4 regions of the Massilia sp. Dwa41.01b genome follow, and region 3 is predicted to be linked to each of the others. Evidence: predicted binding sites of a transcription regulator. Region 3 holds the regulator's gene; each other region holds the start of a gene.

Region 1 (5,029 bases), 2.1 Mb from region 3:
GACCAGGTCGCCGGTGGCGAGAATGGCTTTCACGTGCGCTTCGCCGCAAGCCTGGCGGTAGGCCAGCATCTCGTCGTACAGCGCTTGCCAGTTGCCGGTCAGGACATGCTGGCGGGTGATGACGATGTCGATCTCGGTGGCGCCGGCGGCGACACTCAGCTCGATTTCACGCAGCTTGGTCTCCAGGCTGGACAGGCCGGCCGGGAAAGCGGTCGACACGGCGGCGATCGGCAGGCGGCCCTGCAGGATCTTCACCGCAGGCGTGATCATCTCGTGGTACACGCAGACCGCGCCAGTCGTGAGCGACTCGAGGCCGAGGGCCTGCATCAGGTCGGCGCGCAGCGGGCGCATCGCCTTCATGCACAGGCGCTCGACGCGGCCCGGGGTATCGTCGCCGCCGAGGGTGGTCAGGTCCATGCACTGCACGGCGCGGATCAGCCAGGCAGCCTGGTATTCCTTCTTGACCGTGCGGCGGTTCGCCAGGCTGGCGGCGCGGCGGTCGGCCGCATTGCGGTTGACCTTGATGCCGTTGACCCAGCCGAGGTCCAGGCCCACGGCGGTATTACGTTTGAAGTCCAGGTTCTGGGTCATAGCAGTGCGGTTCCGTTGGAGAGGGGTTTGACGCCGAGGTGGTTCGCCAGGGTGGCGCCGATATCGGAGAAAGTCGATGCGATCGGCAGTTCCTGCGGCTTGACCTGCGGGCCGAAGAAGATCATCGGGATGTGTTCGCGGGTGTGGTCCGAGCCCGGCGCAGTCGGGTCGCAGCCGTGGTCGGCGGTGATCACGACCAGGTCGCCGTCCTGCAGCTTCGCCATGAATTCCGGCAGGCGCGCGTCCAGCTCGTGCAGCGCATTCGCATAGCCGGCGACGTCGCGGCGGTGGCCGAAGTGCATGTCGAAGTCGACGAAGTTCACGAAGGTCAGCGATTTCGACGGCGCCGTATCGGCCACTTCGACCAGGCGGTCGAACAGGGCCATGTTGTCGACACCCTTGATCAATTGGGTCACGCCCTGGGCCGCGAAGATGTCGCTGATTTTACCGAGGGCGATGACTTCGCCGCCGGCTTCCTTGACGTGGTCGAGCAGCGTCGGCGCGGTGGGCGGCACGGCGTAGTCGTGGCGGTTGCTGGTGCGCTTGTACTTGCCGTTCGCGCCCAGGAAAGGACGCGCGATCACGCGGCCGATGTTGTAGGGCTTGACCAGCTCATAGGCCGCTTCGCACACTTCGTACAGGCGCTCGAGGCCGAAGTGCTCTTCGTGGGCGGCGATCTGTAGCACCGAGTCGGCCGAGGTGTACAGGATCGGACGGCCAGTAGCGACATGTTCGTCACCGAGTTCGTCGATGATGGTGGTACCCGATGCATGACAGTTGCCCAGCCAGCCAGGAACGCCCGTGAGCTCTTGCAGCTTGTCCGTCAACTCTTCTGGAAAGGACGGCACGGTCTTCGGAAAATAGCCCCAGTCGAACAGCACCGGCACGCCGGCGATTTCCCAGTGGCCGCTCTGCGTGTCCTTGCCGGTCGACTGTTCGCGCGCGGCGCCCCAGGCACCGGTAAAACCTTCGCGTTGCGTAAAACCGGCGGCCCATTCGCCGCTGGCCTTGTGGGCGGCGGCAGCCAGGCCGAGGCGCTCCAGGTTCGGCAGCGACATCGGCTTACCCTCTTTCGCGGCCCACTCGGCGATGTGGCCGAAAGTGTTGGCGCCCGTGTCGCCGTATTTGTCGGCGTCGGGCAGCGCGCCCAGGCCGAAGGAGTCAAGCAGGAGAATGAATGCGCGTGACATGGAAGTCCTCGACAGGTGTTTAAGCTGCTGCGCGCGGGATCGAACCCAGGCGCTCGGTGAAGGAATGGATCAGGGCGACCAGGTCCTTGGCGGCGACGGCCGCGTACTTCAGGGTCTGCTCGTGCGACAGCGGGAACGGGGTCAGGCCTTCGGCCAGGTTGGTGATTGCCGACACACCGACGACCTTCAGGCCGCAGTGGCGCGCCGAGATCACTTCCGGCACCACCGACATGCCGACGACATCGGCGCCAAGCGTGCGGAAGGCGCGGATTTCGGCGGCGGTCTCGAAGTTCGGGCCAGGTGCGGCGAGGTACACGCCTTCATGCAGCGTGATCGACTTGGCGGCGGCGGTTTCCTTGACGAGGTTGCGCAGCTCGGCATCATAGGCGTTGGCCATGCTGAAGAAGCGCGGGCCGAAGCGGTCGTCGTTCGGGCCGGCCATCGGGCTGCCCGGCAGCAGGTTGATGTGGTCGGTCAGGACGACGACGCTGCCTGCATCGACTTCAGGGCGCAGCGAACCGGCGGCATTCGTCACCAGCAGCATCTCGCAGCCGAGCAGCTTGAAGGTGCGTACGGCCGAGGTCATGACATGGGCGCCATAGCCTTCGTAGAAGTGGCCGCGGCCCTTCATGCAGACGACCGGCACGCCAGCCAGGGTGCCCAGCACCAGCTCGCCCGCGTGGCCATGCACGGTGCTGATCGGGAAGCCCGGCAGGTCGGCATAGCTGATCGAGACCGCGTCCGTCATCTGTTCGGCCAACACGCCGAGACCGGAACCGAGGATCATCGCCACACGTGGCTCAAACCCGGGTTTGCGGGCGCGGATGACGTCGGCGGCTTCGAATGGGGTATTGCTGGACATGAGTTTTCCTTCTGTCGAATCTGAAATGGGGAGGCTTGTCGTGCGGCTAGCGTGCGGTCTTGCGGGGAGACGGCCAGGTGCCGCGTGCTGAGATCACCGGGCGCTGCGTAGCCAAAAATTATTCTAACTATGCATTATCGCGGATATGTATGGCAAATACCATTTCTCTTGCTCATTTATACGACAGACAAATAAATAGGCTGAGATAGGCGACGCAGCCCGTTGGCATATCGCTACAATCTGGTGAAGCCGACAAGATGGGTTGATATTCGTTGACGCGGATCAAACATTTGTCTAGCATTGACAAACATTTGTTGAATGGTCCCGACCGTGACTGAACTCTCGAAAAAAGAACAGTTGTACGAGCTGATCCGTGCGAACCCCTTCATCTCGCAACAGGATCTCGCCGCCGAGCTCGGCTTGTCGCGTTCCGCCGTGGCCGGCTACATTGCCACGCTGGTGCGCGAACGCCGCCTGCTGGGACGTGCCTACGTACTGCCCGACCATCGGCCCATCCTGTGCGTGGGCGCAGCCAATCTCGACCGCAAGCTGCGCGCAAACGGCACGCTGGTAATGGGCACTTCCAATCCGGCCAGCGGGGTCGAGTCCTTCGGCGGGGTGGCGCGCAACATCGCCGAGAACCTGGCGCGGATGGGCGCGCCGGTGTCGCTGATCACGGCGGTCGGCAACGATTCCTCCGGACGCGCCCTGCTCGCCCATGCCGAAAGCGTCGGCATCGATACCCGCGGCACCCTGAAACTCGACGACGCCGGCAGCGGCACCTACACGGCGGTGCTCGACGGCGAAGGCCAGATGCTCGTCGCCCTGGCCGACATGGCGCTGTACGACCGCATCACGCCCGCCTTCCTCGACATGCGCCAGCAGCAGCGCGCCGGCGCTTCGCTGATCGTGGCCGACCTGAACCTGACGATGGATGCCATCGCCACCCTGCAGCGCGACGCCGCGCGCGACAGCATCTCGGTGGTGCTGGTAGCGGTGTCGGAACCGAAGATGAACCGGTTGCCGAAGTCCCTTGCCGGGGTGCGCCTCCTCATCCTGAACGAAGGCGAACTGGCCACGCGCGTGGGCCGCGACCTGCCTGGCGAAGCCGAACTGGCGGCGGCCTGCCGCGAAGTGCAGGCGCAAGGCGCCGAGGACGTGGTGGTGACGCTGGGCGCGCGCGGCGTGCTCTTTACCAGCGGCGGCGCCGTCGAACGCCTGCAAGCGCCGCCGGCGCAAGTGGTGGACGTCACCGGTGCCGGCGACGCCTTTGCCGCCGCGGTCGTGCTGTCGCTGCACAGCGGCGGCAGCGACCTGGCCCTGGCCTGCCGCCGCGGCCTGCAACTGTCGGCCATGACGATCGAATGCCGCCAGACCGTCTGCCCGCAACTGGCGCCGGAAACCTTCGGCGCCCTCAACTGATTATTGGATCCTGGACCACCATGCAAGCCTACCTGCAGTTTTCTCCTGAAGTCGCCGCCGCCCGCAATGCCGGCAAGCCCGTCGTCGCCCTCGAGTCGACCATCATCTCGCACGGCATGCCTTACCCGCAGAACGTGCAGACCGCGCGCAAGGTCGAACAGATCATCCGCGACGCCGGCGCCGTGCCCGCGACGATCGCCATCATGGACGGCAAGATCTGCATCGGTCTCTCCGACGAGCAGCTCGAGACCCTCGGCACCGCCCCGGATGCATTGAAAGTGAGCCGGCGCGACCTGGCCTATGTGCTGTCGCAGCGCCTGCTGGGCGCCACCACCGTGGCCGCCACGATGATCTGCGCCCGGCTGGCTGGCATCGAGGTGTTTGTTACCGGCGGCATCGGCGGCGTGCACCGCGGCGCCGAGACCAGTTTTGATATTTCAGCCGACCTGCAGGAACTGGCCCGGACGAGTGTTGCGGTGGTCTGCGCCGGCGTGAAATCGATCCTGGACATCGGCCTGACCCTCGAATACCTGGAAACCCATGGCGTACCGGTGCTGAGCGTCGGCCAGCCCGGCTTCCCCGCCTTCTTCACGCGCGAATCGGGCTTCAAGGCCGACTTCCAGCTCGACAGCGCCGAAGACCAGGCACGCTTCATCCGCACCAAGTGGCAACTGGGTTTGGATGGTGGCGTGGTGGTCAGCAATCCGGTGCCGGAAGCAGCGGCCATGCCGAAGGAAGAGATCGACCGCATCACCGAACAGGCGCTGGGCGAGGCGGCGCAGCAGGGTGTCGCCGGCAAGAAGGTGACGCCCTTCCTGCTGGCACGCATCAAGGAACTCACCGAAGGGCGCAGCCTGGCGACCAACATCGCCCTGGTCGAACACAACGCATTGATCGGTGCGCGCCTGGCCGTGGCCCTGAACCCGAACGCCTGATCCGCCGCCATGTCGATCGACCTGAAACA
Region 2 (5,029 bases), 540 kb from region 3:
GCGCAAGGCACCGGGGCGGGCATCCTCGGCGGGCCCCTTGGCAGGCGGATACAGGCGAACTACTTCATCATTCACGATACCAGCGCGCCGAATTGTTCGAAGAAAAAGCGCTCGGCTGCCTGTCCGACCCAGGGCGAATTTCCGCCGAACCGGGACGAGGCCAGCTGGATTTCCAACAAGGATTTTCTCGGTCATCCAAAGCGGGCTCCCGATCGCATCGCGCATGCCTTCACCAACCGCGTCGGGGACTCGATCACCGAGGTCGACTTTGCCGACCCGATTGCGACAACGAAATTCGAAACCTGCGTCGATGTGCCGGCGAAAGCAGGTGTGTTCGTCGGCGTGGAAAACATCCAGCCACGGATCGGCAGGCCGAGGATCCCTGCGCCCGGCAAGGAGCCGAACGACCTCGACGCGCCCACGCCCGGCTTCACGCCGCGGCAATATGAACGGCTCGCGCTGCTCTATGTGGTGGCAAGCGCGCGTAGCGGGGTGTGGCTTATTCCTGCCTTCCATGCGGTGATCGACCAAGCCTATGCTGACGGGCACGACGACCCGCAGCACTTCGACATGCCTGCGTTCAGCACGGCGGTCCAGAAACACCTGGCCGGTCTGCCGCCAGGCGCGCCCGCAGCCACTGCGGCCACGGCGGGGCGCGCGCCGGCGCAGCCGCGGTAAAACCGCTCCCACGCGGCACGGACAAAAAACGACGGCTCCGGCAGGGCGGCTTCGATTGAAACCGCCATGCCGGAGCCGTTCCGGCCTGCCGGGCGAACCCGGCGCTGCCCCGGTCAGGCCGTGGCCAGTACCTGGTCGCCGCCGGCCGCGTCCATCTCGGCCTTCTTGGCATTGGCCGCCTTGGTGCGCGAGCGCGAAGGTGGCAGGCGGCGCAGGGTTTTCAGTGCTTCCGCATCCTTGATGCCGATGGTGCGCTGGTCGACCGTGATCAGCCCGATTTCGTTGAAGGCCGACAAGGTACGGCTGACGGTTTCCAGGGTCAGGCCCAGGTAGCTGCCGATCTCGTGGCGCGTCATGCGCAGGTTGAACAGCTTGCTCGAGTAACCCATCGCGGCGAAGCGGTCCGCCAGCGAGACCAGGAAGCGTGCCACGCGTGCCTCGGCCGACAGGGCGCCGAGCATGCCGATCATGGCCTGTTCCCGCACCAGTTCGCGGCTCATGACGCCGTACATCAGGTTTTCCAGCTCCATGTGGACGCGACCGAGGGCGGTCAGCTTCTTGAACGGCAGCAGGATCAGGTCGCAGTCGGACAGGGCCACGGCCTCGGAAGCATAGTGGCGGGTGTGGATGCCGTCGACGCCGAGCATGTCGCCCTTCATGGGGAAGCTCAGCACCTGTTCGTTGCCGAATTCGTCGATCAGCACCGTTTTCAGGAAGCCGGAGTTGACGATGTACAGGGTGTCGAAGGCCTGGCCGATGGTGTGCACGCGCTGGCCCGTCTTGAACTGCACGTGCTGGAACAGGAGCTCTTCGGAATTGATCGAAACGGCGGCCGGAATATGGAGCAGGTCGCAGACTTCTTTCAGGTTGGACCACAGGCGGCCCTGGCGTTGGCGGCCGGCTTCCATCGGAGTGGAATGCATGGTCGACGAGGCGTTGCGTTGTTCTGGCGTTTGCTGGGACTGCATGCTCTTCTCCAGTGAAGAAATCTGTCTGGTGCAACCCTCGGATGGGAGCCGCTACCGGGTGCTTCAATAGGATTCATCAAGCGGCAGGCTTGGCTTACGGAGAGAAATTAGATCGCAAGCAAGTCGATACGCTGAATTCAGTATGCCAACACGAGTTCGGCATTGGTATCAGCAATGCCTGAATGTGTAGGTAGGAGAGTAGGTAGGACTGTAGGAATCGTCTGACCGGTGCGGGGCGTCGCCGGGTGCCCGAGGCTGCATCCTGTTGCCCTGGGCGGGCCATGGCGCCGAGGAGTGCGTGGCTGGCATGGCACAAAATGCCACGCAGCGGTGTCCAATACTGTTAGCGCGTGCCCGACTTCCGGGTGGGGCGGGCGCTCAACGGCGTACTCCTACGCGGGGCACCCTGCAGCGGCGGGCAGGAGCAGGGTCGGAAGCGCGGCAGCGGCGACACCGGCAGGGCACACGGGCAGCGCGTTTACCGGCAGCAAGGATACCAGCAGCCTGGCAGCGGCGCAGGCGTCGTCCGGCGGCGCAGTACGGGGCAGGGCGCGGGGCGTCCCCCTACCGTGCCCCGACCGCCCGCAGCGGCGGCGTGCCCCGCGTCAGGCCTTCATCGGCGACAGCAGGCGATGCGCCACGGCGTATTGCACCATTTCCGACAAGGAGGTCATGCCCATCTTCTGCATGATCCGGGTCTTGTGGGTGCTGACCGTTTTCACGGACAGGTGCAGGTTGTTCGCGATTTCGGTGATCGACTTGCCGCCGACCAGTAGCGAAAAGACCTCGAACTCGCGGTCCGACAGTTGTTTGTGCAGCAATTGCTCGTTTGGCGCCATGATGTTCAGCGCCAGCTGCTCGGCCACTTCGGTACTGATATACGGGCGGCCGGAGGCGACCTTGCGGATGGCGCCGACCAGCTGGGTGCCCGCGCTTTCCTTGGTGAGATAGCCCTGGGCGCCAGCGCGGATTGCCCGTACCGCGTATTGCTCTTCCTCGTGCATGGTCAGGATCAGGACCGCCAGTTTCGGCGCTTCGCTGCGCACCTGGCGGATCAGGTCGACGCCGCTGCGGCCTGGCATCGACAAGTCGAGCAGCAACAGGTCGAAGCCGCCCTGGCGCACCAGGGTCAGCACCTCGAATCCATTGGTTGCTTCGCCGACAATTTCGACGTCGAGCGCGCCGTCGAGGATGCGCTTGAGGCCTTCGCGCATGATGGTGTGGTCATCCGCAATGACGATTCTTATCATGAGTTACTCTCCCGCGCGGGACGGCCGCGCTCGATATGGCAAGCACGCCGGGGTGGCGTGCAAATCATGGGCTAACAGCGGCGGTCAGCTTGCGACCGGTTCGTTGATCAGGCGGTGCACCAGGACCGGCCTGGTCGTATGCGACAGCACCTTGTTGGTGACGCTGCCCAGCAGGATCTGGCCCCAGCCGCTGCGCCCGTGCGAGCCCATGAAGATCAGGTCGCAGCCTTCCTGCTCGGCGACGTCGACGATCTTGAGGGCGGTGGCGTCGGAAAAGGCGGTCATGCAGCTGTGCTGCAGCTCGGCCTGGGCGCAGGAACGCATGATGCGGCCCATGTATTCCTCGCCGGTGCGGCGCATCTGGGCGATGTATTCCTCCTCGCTGGGGTAGGAGGGGGGAATGATTTCGACATACACGGGATATTGGTATTCGGGCGCCACGAACAGGGCCAGCACTTCGGCCCCCATCTGGTGCGCGAACTTGACGCCGGCGCAGGCCGTGTGCTGCGACACGGTGGAACCGTCGGTGGTGATCAGGATCTTCCGGTACATGATGAGCCCTCCGAAAACGCCACGATATTGTGGCCCGTCCTATGCAGCGCGGCGATTGTGATGGCGCAAGCAGTTGACTTCGCTCAAACATGAGTCCGCTACTTCTGGCCACGCCGAAAAAGCATGCACAATCGGTGCGACCACAAAACAACACCTTGCTTGCGAAAATATTCAGGAACTGCGCGGTTTTATTGTCCCGGAATTAAGATTCCTTGTCCATTTTGGTGTAGTGCGTTTTAGGAGATTTACCTACGGCAACTACGCTGCTACACTCGCTTACTGAATTTTGGGGCTTCCAGCGATACGCATGACGCGCACGGAAGTCCGCATCCACCGGACCGAAGCCGCTGAACGCGACACTTATTTATTATGGAGAAGCAGGGATTATGACCGACGCCGCCGACGATTTCGACGCCTTATTCGAGGAAGTGGCAGCCCAGCGCGATAGTGCGCCTGCGGTTGCGCCGGCGCCTGCCGCGGCTGCGCCCGCAGCCGACGAGGACGACCTGGAAGCCCTGTTCGACCAGGTGGCAATGACCAGCGCACCCGCCGCCGCTGCCCCGGCAGCGCAGGCCGCCGCGCCTGCCGCCACCGAAGGCGGCGAGGGCGACAAGAACATGTACGAGCGCCTCGGCGGCATCGTGCGTCTGCTGCACGACTCGCTGCGCGAGCTCGGCTACGACCGCGCGCTGACCGAGGCGTCGAGCCAGATCAACGATGCCCAGGACCGCCTGGAATACGTCGCCACCCTGACCGAGCAGGCCGCCAACAAGGTGCTCAACACCCTGGACGAAGGCATGCCGGCACAGGACAAGCTGTCGAAGCAGGCCGCCGACATGGAGACCCGCTGGGCCGACCTGTTCTCCGGCAAGCTCAGCCTGGACGAGTTCAAGGCCCTGGCCGGCGATTCGCGCCAGTTTGCCGCCGCCGTCGCGGAAGCGACCGAACTGGAGAAGTCGCGCCTGCTGGAAATCATGATGGCGCAGGACTTCCAGGACATCACCGGCCAGCTGATCAAGAAAGTCGTGACCATCACCAAGACGGTCGAGAACGAGCTGGCCCAGCTGCTGCGCGACAACGCGCCGCCAGAAACCCGCGCCAAGCTGGCCGAAAAAGAAGCCGCGCCCGTGCAACTGATGCAAGGACCGTCGGTGCCGGAAGCGGCGCTGGACCAGGATAACGTCGACGATCTTCTTGCCGATCTGGGATTCTAATGGACGATATGCTCAAGGATTTCGTCGTCGAGGCGATGGATCTGGCGGTCAATGTTGAAGAGCACCTGCTGCGCCTCGAACGCGATCCGGAGAACAAGGAAACGCTGAACGCGGTGTTCCGGTCCTTCCACACGATCAAGGGCGGTGCCGGCTTCATGGGCTTGCCTGCGCTGGTCGCAGCCTGCCACCTGACCGAGAACCTGTTCGACGCGCTGCGCACCGGCGCCGCGCCGGTCACGCCGCTGTCGATCGAAGCGGCGCTGGAGGCATCGGGCTTCGTTGCCGACCAGCTGAACGACCTGAACAACGGCACCGCGCCGGAAGCGCTGGCACCGATGCCGGAAGCCACGGAACGCATCCTGAAAGA
Region 3 (5,029 bases):
CGAGCGCGCCCAGTTCCGGTATCCACCTTCCTCACGCCGGACGCGCGCCAGAACGTGCTGGTGACCTCGCTGGAAGCGCGCACCGCCGCCCTGAAGGACCTGACGCCCGAGGCGCGCGCCGCGGCGATCGCCCGCGCGACACGCATCGTCGAGCAGAAGATCCGCCCCGCCTACGTCCGCGTGCAGGACTACATGGCCGAGCTCAATCCGAAGACGGACGACCGGGCCGGCATCTCGCGCCTGCCGAACGGCGCCGCGGCCTACAAGCAGGCACTCGCCAGCTACACCAGTACGGGCCTCTCCGCCGAGGAAATCCACGCCATCGGCCTGCGCGAAGTGGCGCGCCTGGAAGCCGAAATGGACAAGCACCTGCGCGCCCTTGGGCTTGCCGATGGCGACATCGAGACGCGCCTGAAGGCCCTGGACGCGCGCTTCCAGCCCAAAGTCGAAGGTGACCCGCGTCCGGCCATCCTGGCGCAATATGCCGAGATGGTGAAGGATGCCGAAGCGCGCAGCAGCACGCTGTTCAACCTGAAGCCGCGCGCACCGGTCGAGGTGCGGCGCGAGCCGCCGCTGACGGAACCGTCGGCCGCGGCTCACTACACGCTGCCAGCGCCGGACGGCAGCCGCCCCGGCGTGTTCTGGGTGCCGCTGCGCGGGCCGATGTTCAATACGATCCGTATGCGCAGCCTTTCCTACCACGAGGCCGTTCCGGGCCACCACTTCCAGCTGGCGATCCAGCAGGAATTGCAGGGGATCCCGAAATACCGCAGCGCCCGCATCTTTAGCGGCGGCAGCGCCCACAGCGAAGGCTGGGCGCTGTACACCGAGCGGCTGGCGGTGGAGCAGGGCTGGTACAAGGACGACGTGCCGGACCTGCTGGGCGCGCTCGGCTCCGAGCTGTTCCGCGCGCGCCGGCTGGTGGTCGACACCGGCCTGCACACCAAGGGGTGGACGCGCCAGCAGGCCGTCGACTACGGCATCAACGTCGAGGAAGTCGACCGCTACGTCGCCTGGCCTGGTCAGGCCACGGCCTACATGATCGGCATGCTGCGCATCGTCGAACTGCGCGAAAAGGCGAAGGCGGAACTGGGCAGCAAGTTTTCGCTGCCGGCCTTCCACGACATGGTGCTCGGCGCTGGTTCGGTGCCGCTGGACGTGCTCGGCCAGCTGGTGGACGGGTGGATCGCGAAGGAAAAAGCGAAGGCGTGAGCGCAGCGCGCATGTCCGTACGTTGCCGGGAGTAAAGCGCCAAACCGAGGGTGGACGGAGCCCCCGTCCACGCGTCCAACGCCCGCGTGATCATCTGCGGCGCGGCCGAACCGAGGGTGGGCGCCCCGAGCCCACGCGGTGCGAGCGTCCCGCTACCGGTTGGTGCACACCTACGTCCCGCGTGGGCACGGGTGCCCACCCTACATGGATGTGCCGTCCATTGCGCCGGCACGACAACAGATGCACCCGGCGCCCCGCTTGCGGCATAATCGCCGCAGCACTACCGTGACCACTTCCCCAGGAGCGCCTCATGGAAACCCAGGAACTGCACCGCGGCCGACTGATCGACCACATCCAGCTCGTGGTCCGCGATCTGGCGGCATCCCGCACCTTCTATTCAGCCATCTTCGAGGTTCTGCAGTTGCCCATCGGCGGCGCCGGCGAGGATTACTTCTGGGCCGACGAGCTGTTCGTCTCGACGGCCAGCAGCCGGGCGGCGCAGGGAAGGCTGACCGGCCGCCATCACCTGGCCTTCCAGGCAGCCAGCCGGGCGACCGTCGATGCTTTTCATGCCGCCGCCTTGCGTGCGGGAGGGCAGGACAATGGCGCGCCGGGCGAGCGGCCGTATCACCCGGGCTATTACGCGGCATTCGTGCTCGACCCGGATGGCAACAACATCGAGGCGGTGTACCACGGGGAGGCAGAACGCAGCGCGGCTTCGGTGGTGGTCAGGTTCTGACTTTGCGGAGCCGCCTCCCTCCGCTTGGGGAACCGGGAAGCAGCCGCCGCCCGTGGCGATGTTCGGCGCAGCTTGCCGCGTGGGCACGGAGTGCCCACCCTACGGTCGACCGGCCGGCTTCGACAACGCCGTCGCAGCGCCTGCAATCGTAGGGTGGGCATCCTGTGCCCACGCGGTACGCACGCGGCACCCGGCTACGCACGTCAGCACACCGCCCGCACGATCAAGCGTTCAACAGGTCCTTGCAGCCCAGCGATGCGACCGACCAACGTGCGTTGAACGCGTGGGCGGCGAGGCCGCGCACCCTGCGCCCGATGGCCTCAGGCCATCGGGCTGCACTGCTCCGTGCCCGCGGCAATGGCGCGCAGCCTGGCCGGCTCGAGCAGGATGACTTCGCGCTTGTCGACGGCGATCCAGCCCTGCTTCCTGAAGCGCGACAGCAGCCGGCTGACGCTTTCGATGGTGAGCCCAAGGTAGTTGCCGATGTCCTCGCGCGACATGCGCAATGCAAAGCTGGTGGGCGAATAGCCGCGCGCGGCGTAGCGTGCCGACAGATTCACCAGGAACACGGCGAAGCGCTGTTCGGCCCGCATGTTTCCGAGCAGCAGCATGACGTTCTGTTCGCGTGTGATTTCCTGGCTCATGATGCGGTGGAAGTGACGCAGCAGCGCTGGCACCTGGCCGAACAGTTCCTCCAGCCGCGAGAACGGAATCTCGCACACTTCGCTGTCCTCGAGCGCGACCGCGTCGCAGTGGTGGCGCTCGCCGCTGATGGCATCCATGCCGAGCAGCTCGCCCGCCATCTGGAAGCCCGTGATCTGCTGCTCGCCGGCCGCGTTGATCTGGTAGGTCTTGAAGTGGCCGAAGCGCACCGCGTACAGGTTACGGAACGGGTCGCCCATCGCGTACAGGCGCTCGTCGCGCGACAGACGCCGGCGCGCGCCGATGATCTTGTCGAGGCGGTCGATGTCCATGTTGTCCAGGCCCATGGGCAGGCACAACTGGTGCATGCTGCAGGCGCTGCAGCTCGCCTTCAGCGCGCCTAGGCTGATGGGCAACAGTGGAGCGGAAGAAGGTTCCTGGGTCATCGGTCAACGGGGTCGCGGTCAATACGGGAATTATAGTCCCGTCCGTCGTCCGTGCACTCATGCGTGTGCGCCGCCCCGGCGGAGGGCGGGGCGCTCAATCGTGCGCAACGCTGCCCATGCTAGATTCTGGACACCGCAGACAACAGGAGCGCCCATGTTCGGCCTATCGGCGTTGGTGCTGGCACGCATCCAGTTCGCCTTCACGATGTCCTTCCACATTCTGTTCCCGGCAGTCACCATCGGCCTGGCAAGCTACCTGGCCGTGCTGGAACTGTCCTGGCTGCGCACCAAGCGCCAGGTCTTCGTCGACCTGTACCACTTCTGGCTGAAGATCTTCGCCGTCATGTTCGGCATGGGCGTGGTCTCGGGCATCGTGATGGCCTACCAGATCGGCACCAACTGGAGTTACATGTCCGAGTTCGCCGGTTCCATCATGGGGCCGGTGCTGGCCTACGAAGTGCTGACCGCCTTCTTCCTGGAGGCCGGATTCCTGGGCGTGATGCTGTTCGGCTGGAACCGGGTCGGTCCGGCCCTGCACCTGGTGGCCACCTGCATGGTGGCGGCCGGCACGCTGATCTCGGCCACCTGGATCCTGGCCGCCAACAGCTGGATGCAGACTCCCCGTGGCTATGCCATCGAAGGCGGGCGGATGGTCCCGACCGACTGGCTGGCGATCGTCTTCAATCCCTCTTTCCCCTACCGGCTGCTGCACATGGTGGTGGCAGCCTACCTCACCACCGCGCTGATCGTCGGCGCCGTCGGCGCCTGGCAACTGCTGCACAAAAGGGACAACCCGGCGGTGCGCAAGATGCTGTCGATGGCGATGTGGATGGTGTTGATTGTCGCGCCCATCCAGGCCGTCATCGGCGATTTCCACGGACTGAACACGGCAAAGCACCAGCCGGCCAAGCTGGCGGCGATGGAAGGACATTGGGAAAACACCCCGGGCGAGGCCGTGCCGCTCAAACTCTTCGGCATTCCCGACATGGAAGAGGAAAAGACCCATTTCTCGGTCGAAGTGCCGCACCTGGGCAGCGTCATCCTCACCCACAGCTGGGCGGGCCAGTTTCCAGGCCTGAAGGAATTTCGCAAGGAAGACCGGCCGAATTCCCTGATCGTGTTCTGGAGCTTCCGCACGATGGTGGGCCTGGGCCTGCTGATGATCGGGCTCGGGTTGTGGAGCCTCTTCATGCGCCGCGGCGGGCGCCTTTTCACCTCGCGCGTTTTTCTCCGCGCCGCGCTGATCATGGGGCCGGCCGGCCTGGTCGCCATCCTGGCCGGCTGGATCACCACCGAGGTGGGGCGCCAGCCCTGGGTCGTCTACGGCGTGCTGAGGACGAGCGACGCCGTATCGAAGCACGGGGCGCCGGCGCTGGCGCTCACGCTCGGCCTGTTCGTGGCGGCCTACCTCGTCGTCTTCGGGGCCGGCACCGCCTACGTGCTGCGCATGATGCGCAAGGGGCCGCAGAAATTCGAGCTGCACCGCGCGCTTGATGGTGGTCCGGGGGAGGTACGCACGCCGATGCGTCCGCTCTCGGCGGCGGACGTCGCCAACCACGACGACGCCGGCGACGACGCGAAAGGAGGATGACATGGGCATCGACACCTCGGTCATCTGGGCCATCATCATCTATTTCGCCGTCTTCATGTACGTGCTGCTCGACGGCTTCGACCTCGGCATCGGCATGCTGTTTCCGTTTGCCAAGGACAAGCGCGACCGCGACACCATGATGAACACGGTCGCGCCGGTCTGGGACGGCAACGAGACCTGGCTGGTGCTGGGCGGGGAAGGGCTGCTGGCGGCCTTTCCGGTGGCGTATTCGATCATCCTGTCCGGGCTCTACCTGCCCCTGATCTTCATGCTGGTCGGCCTGGTGTTTCGCGGGGTGGCCTTCGAATTCCGCTTCAAGGCAAAGGAAGCCGGGCGCCACTTCTGGGACAAGGCCTTCATCGGCGGCTCGGTGACGGCCGCCTTTTTCCAGGGCGTGTC
Region 4 (5,029 bases), 930 kb from region 3:
CGGCGCCGGGACCGCTGACCGCCACCACCGTGTTGCCGGTCGGCGTCAGCTACACCAGCGCCAGCGGCACCAACTGGTCCTGCTCGGCCGGCGCGCAGACGAGCACCGGCCAGACCGTGATCTGCACCTATACAGGGGCGGTGGCGCCGGGAAGCAGTTCCTCTGAACTGACACTGACGACGGCCGTGACCTCCACGGGCGAAAAGACGACCAAGGTGACCGTCGGCGGTGCGGACGACGACAAGCCCGCCAACAACAGCGCCACGCACACGATTGTCGCCAAGGCGGCGCCGCCGCCCCCATCGACACCGGCCGCGGCGTATGTGTTCACGAAGGGCGTTTGTCCGATCGGGTCGGCGATCGGTGCGGCTACGGACAGTGGACCGTGCTCCATCTATGCCGGGCCGCGCATCGCGGGCGAAACACCGCTGACGTCCCAGCCGATCTACGTGACGGCCGTCGATACCGCCAACCGTGCCGTCGCGCAGAGCAAGACCGTTGCGACGCCGGTGACGATGAAATTTTCGCTGAGCTGCATCGAACCGGTCGCGAATGCCGGTGTACGAGCCAGCTATGCGGGCACCCTGTTACCGCGGTGCACATCCAATGGCCAAATGCCGGCGACGGGCAGCGCGACCGACTGGTCGTCCGACGTCCAGGTCAACTTCCCGATGAACGTGGCATCGGTTCCCTTCAGCTTCACCTATGACGATGTCGGTTCGGTGCAACTGAACCTGTTGCAAGGGACAAAAACGGCCTCGGCCAGCTTCGTCTCGCGTCCGTGGAAGCTGGGCTTCCGGAGCATTCGACGCGAGAGCGACGGCGTGGAAGACCCGGTCGACCATGCGCCAACCGATCCCGGCTTCGCCATGGCCGGCGAACCCTTGTCGGTCGAGATTGGTGTGCTGCTCTACGGTAAGACCGAGAAGGATGCGAACCCGTGGGCACCGAACTTCGGCAACGAAAAGCGCAACGCGGACACCACCTGCAAGCTCGCGCCGACGCTCGCGAGCGTCCAGCAGAACAAGCTCGACACCGCAACGACCTTCCAGCCCAGCGCCGGCGAGGTGCGCGAGAGCGATATCACTCAATGCGGCGGCGGGTCGGCGGTGATGAGCCAGGCCTGGACCGAAGTCGGCATCACGAATTTCATTGCCAAGCTGGACAATTATCTCGGTGTCGGCGATATCGGGCCTACGGCCGAGCGGACGGTCGGCCGCTTCTATCCAGCCTACTACACGACGAATCTGTTCGGTCCTTTCGCCTGTCCTCTCGACGACGGCAATACTTCGACGGAAAAGAAATGCCTGTTCGACTGGAACAGCGAGGCGCCGATGCCGGCAGTGTACGCGGGACAGGACTTCAGGGGCGAAGTCTATGCGCAGAACGTGGATGGCGACCCGGTCAAGAACTTCGTTGGCGACTGGTACAAGCCGGTGACCCTCACGGCCGTGGCGGCCTCGGGCGGCGCAGTACTGCCGAAGAACTTCGCGTCCGCGACCTCGTTCGCCCCGCTGAAGATGACTGACCCGAACACCAAGCTTGTTTCCTATGGCGAGATCGCCGGCACCTTGACCTATGCACTCGACAAGCCCTACACGGCCGGAGATGCGCGGACCACCATCTGGACCGCGCCGAGCCTGGTGTTCCTGCGCGCCAACTCCGACGAGGTACGCCTGACCGGAACGGGCACCAGTGCCAGGGTACAGATCAAGTCCATGCGTGCGCCTGAAGCGGTGAGCGAGGGCGGCATCAACGTCCTCAACGGCCGTACCAGAGTCGCGAACGCGCTCGGCACCGATATCCTGCCGACGCCGCTGGCGGTCCAGGTCGAATATTGGGACGGCAGCACCTGGCGTGCCCACCCCGGCTTCGTGGACCCGACCGGGAGCGCCATGAACAGCAACACCGCAAGCTTTATCGACTGCACCTATGGCCTGGCCAGCGCGGCGTCCAGGCCGAACAACTGCCTCGACGTGCTTGCAGGCGACGGCAAGCCGGTCGACCTCACGCAGGGTAAAGGCACCCTCTGGCTGAAGCGGACCGGCAAGCTGACAAGCGGCCGCAGCCGCGATGGCCAGGTCAGCGTGCAGTTCAAGCTGCGCAGCTGGCTGCCGAGCACCAACGGCCGCGTCACCTTCGGCCGCTACCGCAGCCCTGTGATCTACATGCGCGAAGTGTACTGAGTCAGCATTTGATGCCTCTAAGCATCACTTAATCCAGCAAATCCGGTATTTTTTGTTGCCGACAGGATTTATTCGTCCGTTTTTGCGTGAGCTTGAATATAATCAAGCGCTACGGTGCACATTCCTGTCACCCCACGGAAATCTCGATACGGTCCGCATGCATTTTTTCAGAAAAGCCAAGAAAAGAGAAGGGTGGCTCGCGATCGCGCTGCAGCGCGATGGTCTTTCCGCCGTGAGCATGCAGACCGCGCCGGACGTCCGGCCCCAGGTGCGCCAGGCCGTGTTCTATGCCGGCACCGACCATGCCGAGCTGCTGGAAAAGGCCGGACGCGACCTGCATGCCCATGCCTACCGCGCGATCACCGTGCTCTCGCCCGGCGAATACCAGATCCTGCTCGTCGACGCCCCCAACGTGGCCGTCGACGAATTGAAAACCGCGGTGCGCTGGCGCCTGAAGGACCTGCTCGACTTCCACGTGGACGACGCGACCATCGACGTGGCAGACCTGCCGGTCGACGCCAACGCCGCCGTGCGTGCCCAGCATTCGATGTTCGCCGTTGCCGCGCGCAACAGCGTGATCGGCGCGCGCCAGAAGCTGTTTTCGGCCGCCAAGGTCGACCTGTCCGTCATCGACATTCCTGAAATGGCCCAGCGCAATATCTCGGCGCTGGTCGAACCGGCCGGGCGCGGCGTCGCCATGCTGTCGTTCGGCGAGGACGGCGGCCTGCTGACGGTGTCGTACCGGGGCGAACTGTACCTGGCCCGCCGTATCGACATCGCGCTGGCCCAGCTGCTCGACGAGGACCACGACCGCAAGAACGCCTCCTTCGACCGCGTCACGCTGGAACTGCAGCGCTCGCTCGACAACTTCGAGCGCCAGTATTCCTTCATCAGCGTGGCGAAACTCGTGCTGGCGCCGTCGCCGATCACCGGGCTCGACGAATACTTGTCCAGCAACCTGTACACCCCGGTCGAGACGCTCGACCTGGCCACCGTGTTCGATTTCGCGCGCGCGCCGGAACTGGCGGACGTGGGGCTGCAACAACGCTTCCTGGTGCCGCTCGGCGCGGCCCTGCGCCACGAGGAGACGGTGCTGTGACCCAGCAGATCAACCTGTTCAATCCGATCTTCCTGCAGCAGAAGAAGATCTTTTCGGCGCGTACGATGGCGCTGGCGCTCGCCGTGCTGTTCGTCGGCACCGCGGGTCTCAACGCCTACGGTAACTGGCGCGTGACGAACATGCAGAAGGAAGCCGACGTCGGCGCGGCCCTGCTCGAAGGGCGCAAGGCGCGCCTCGCGAGCGTGACGGCGGAATTCCCGCCGCGCCAGAAGAACCCGGCCGTCGACGCCGAACTGGCGGAAGCCGAAGGCCAGCTGGCCGCGCTGCGCCAGGTCTCGGGTGTGCTCGAACGCGGCGAGCTGGGCAATACCCGGGCTATGCCGAATACTTCCGCGCACTGGCACGCCAGCACGTCGATGGCCTGTGGCTGAGCTCGGTACAGATCAATGGCGCGGGCATCGACATCGGCGTGCGCGGCCGCGCCCTCGACCCCGAGCGCGTCCCGGGCTACCTGAACCGCCTGACGCGTGAACCCGTCCTGCGGGGCAAGGCCTTCGGCAGCCTGCAGATCGTGCAGGGCGCGCCTACTTCCCGCAGCGACGCCAGCGGCGCCGTTACCAGCGTGCCGGCACCGTACGTCGAGTTCAGCCTGCAGTCGACCCCGGAGGCGCCCAAGCCATGAAAGAACGCCTGATTGCCCTGGGCGCGCGCATCGACGCGCTGACGCTGCGCGAACGCGTGCTGCTGTTCGCGGCGGTGGCCGCCAGTGTCGTCTTCCTGATGTATTTCTTCGGCCTGAAACCCATGTTCGCCAGGCAGGAACAGCTGCGCGGTCAGATCGTCCAGCAGCAGAACAACATCGAAGGCATCGACAACGAGATCCGCCAGAAGATCGAAGCGGCCCAGGTCGACCCGGACGCGCCCACGCGCACCCGCATCGCCACCGTGCGCGCCCAGACGATCGCGCTGGCCGAGGCCCTGCGCGCGATGCAGAACGGCCTGGTGGCGCCCGAGCGCATGGCGCCGCTGCTGGACCAGATCCTGCGTGCCAACGGCAGGCTGCAGCTGGTGTCGATGCGCACCTTGCCGGTGGAGTCGGTGCTGCACGCGGCCCGTGGTGTTGCACCGGCCGCAGCCGCGGCCCCTGTCGATGCGAATGCGGTAACGGCGCCGAACGCGGCGGCCAAGCCTGCGGACTTGTTGTATCGTCATGGCGTCGAGGTGACGGTACGCGGCAACTACCTCGACATGATCGGCTACATGGCCGCACTCGAGGCGATGCCGACCCAGTTGTTCTGGGGCCGTGCGCAGCTGGAAGCGGAAACCTGGCCGGATTCGCGCCTGACGCTGACCCTGTACACCCTGAGCCTGGATGCGAAATGGATGAAGCTGTGAAGACCATTGCCCGACACGGTGCGGCGCTGTCGCTCGCGCTCCTGGCCGGCCATGCCGCGGCCCAGCCGCTGCAGGATCCGACCCGGCCGCCGGCCAGCCTGATGGCGGGGCAGGGTACGGCGCGGGCGATAGCCGCCGCGCCCGTCCAGCGCGCGCCGCAGCTGCAATCGGTGCTGATCGCGCGCCAGCCCGGCGGGCGCCATGTCGCCGTGATCGACGGCGAGACCGTGCGCGTGGGCGACCTGGTGCGCGGCGCCCGCGTGGCGCGCATCGATGCGAACGAAGTGGAACTTAGGCGCGGACGTGCGCGCCAGGTCCTCACACTGCACGCGCCGGCCGCGGGAGCTGCACGCTCCGCCGGCGTCGAACGAGTACGACACGAATGACG

Evidence for each region. Region 3 encodes FNR, which switches genes on or off when oxygen is low (the NO sensors DNR and NnrR bind a similar motif). Its sites were predicted from a motif close to TTGATNNNNATCAA; they were not measured.
Region 1: the regulator FNR is predicted to act here: its motif matches at 2,916-2,929, upstream of G4G28_RS05655 (carbohydrate kinase).
Region 2: the regulator FNR is predicted to act here: its motif matches at 3,522-3,535, upstream of G4G28_RS17880 (universal stress protein).
Region 4: the regulator FNR is predicted to act here: its motif matches at 2,279-2,292, upstream of G4G28_RS11050 (agglutinin biogenesis protein MshI).

Annotation. Positions count from the first base shown of each region.
Region 1 is NZ_CP050454.1:1,226,655-1,231,683, reverse strand. Features, by position in the region: gene deoC (deoxyribose-phosphate aldolase) at 1-591, opposite strand, end outside; gene G4G28_RS05665 (phosphopentomutase) at 588-1,781, opposite strand; gene xapA (xanthosine phosphorylase) at 1,801-2,643, opposite strand; gene G4G28_RS05655 (carbohydrate kinase) at 2,974-4,065, shown strand; gene G4G28_RS05650 (pseudouridine-5'-phosphate glycosidase) at 4,086-5,000, shown strand; gene G4G28_RS05645 (LysR family transcriptional regulator) at 5,010-5,029, shown strand, end outside.
Region 2 is NZ_CP050454.1:3,883,081-3,888,109, reverse strand. Features, by position in the region: gene G4G28_RS17895 (hypothetical protein) at 1-678, shown strand, start outside; gene G4G28_RS17890 (Crp/Fnr family transcriptional regulator) at 792-1,586, opposite strand; gene G4G28_RS17885 (response regulator transcription factor) at 2,252-2,896, opposite strand; gene G4G28_RS17880 (universal stress protein) at 2,981-3,448, opposite strand; gene G4G28_RS17875 (protein phosphatase CheZ) at 3,835-4,662, shown strand; gene G4G28_RS17870 (chemotaxis protein CheA) at 4,662-5,029, shown strand, end outside.
Region 3 is NZ_CP050454.1:3,341,878-3,346,906, reverse strand. Features, by position in the region: gene G4G28_RS27615 (DUF885 family protein) at 1-64, shown strand, start outside; gene G4G28_RS27610 (DUF885 family protein) at 55-1,212, shown strand; gene G4G28_RS15305 (VOC family protein) at 1,523-1,951, shown strand; gene fnr (fumarate/nitrate reduction transcriptional regulator Fnr) at 2,272-3,039, opposite strand; gene G4G28_RS15295 (cytochrome ubiquinol oxidase subunit I) at 3,194-4,630, shown strand; gene cydB (cytochrome d ubiquinol oxidase subunit II) at 4,632-5,029, shown strand, end outside.
Region 4 is NZ_CP050454.1:2,410,827-2,415,855, forward strand. Features, by position in the region: gene G4G28_RS11045 (DUF11 domain-containing protein) at 1-2,186, shown strand, start outside; gene G4G28_RS11050 (agglutinin biogenesis protein MshI) at 2,425-3,285, shown strand; gene G4G28_RS25920 (hypothetical protein) at 3,282-3,677, shown strand; gene G4G28_RS25925 (hypothetical protein) at 3,689-3,928, shown strand; gene gspM (type II secretion system protein GspM) at 3,925-4,641, shown strand; gene G4G28_RS11065 (hypothetical protein) at 4,638-5,027, shown strand.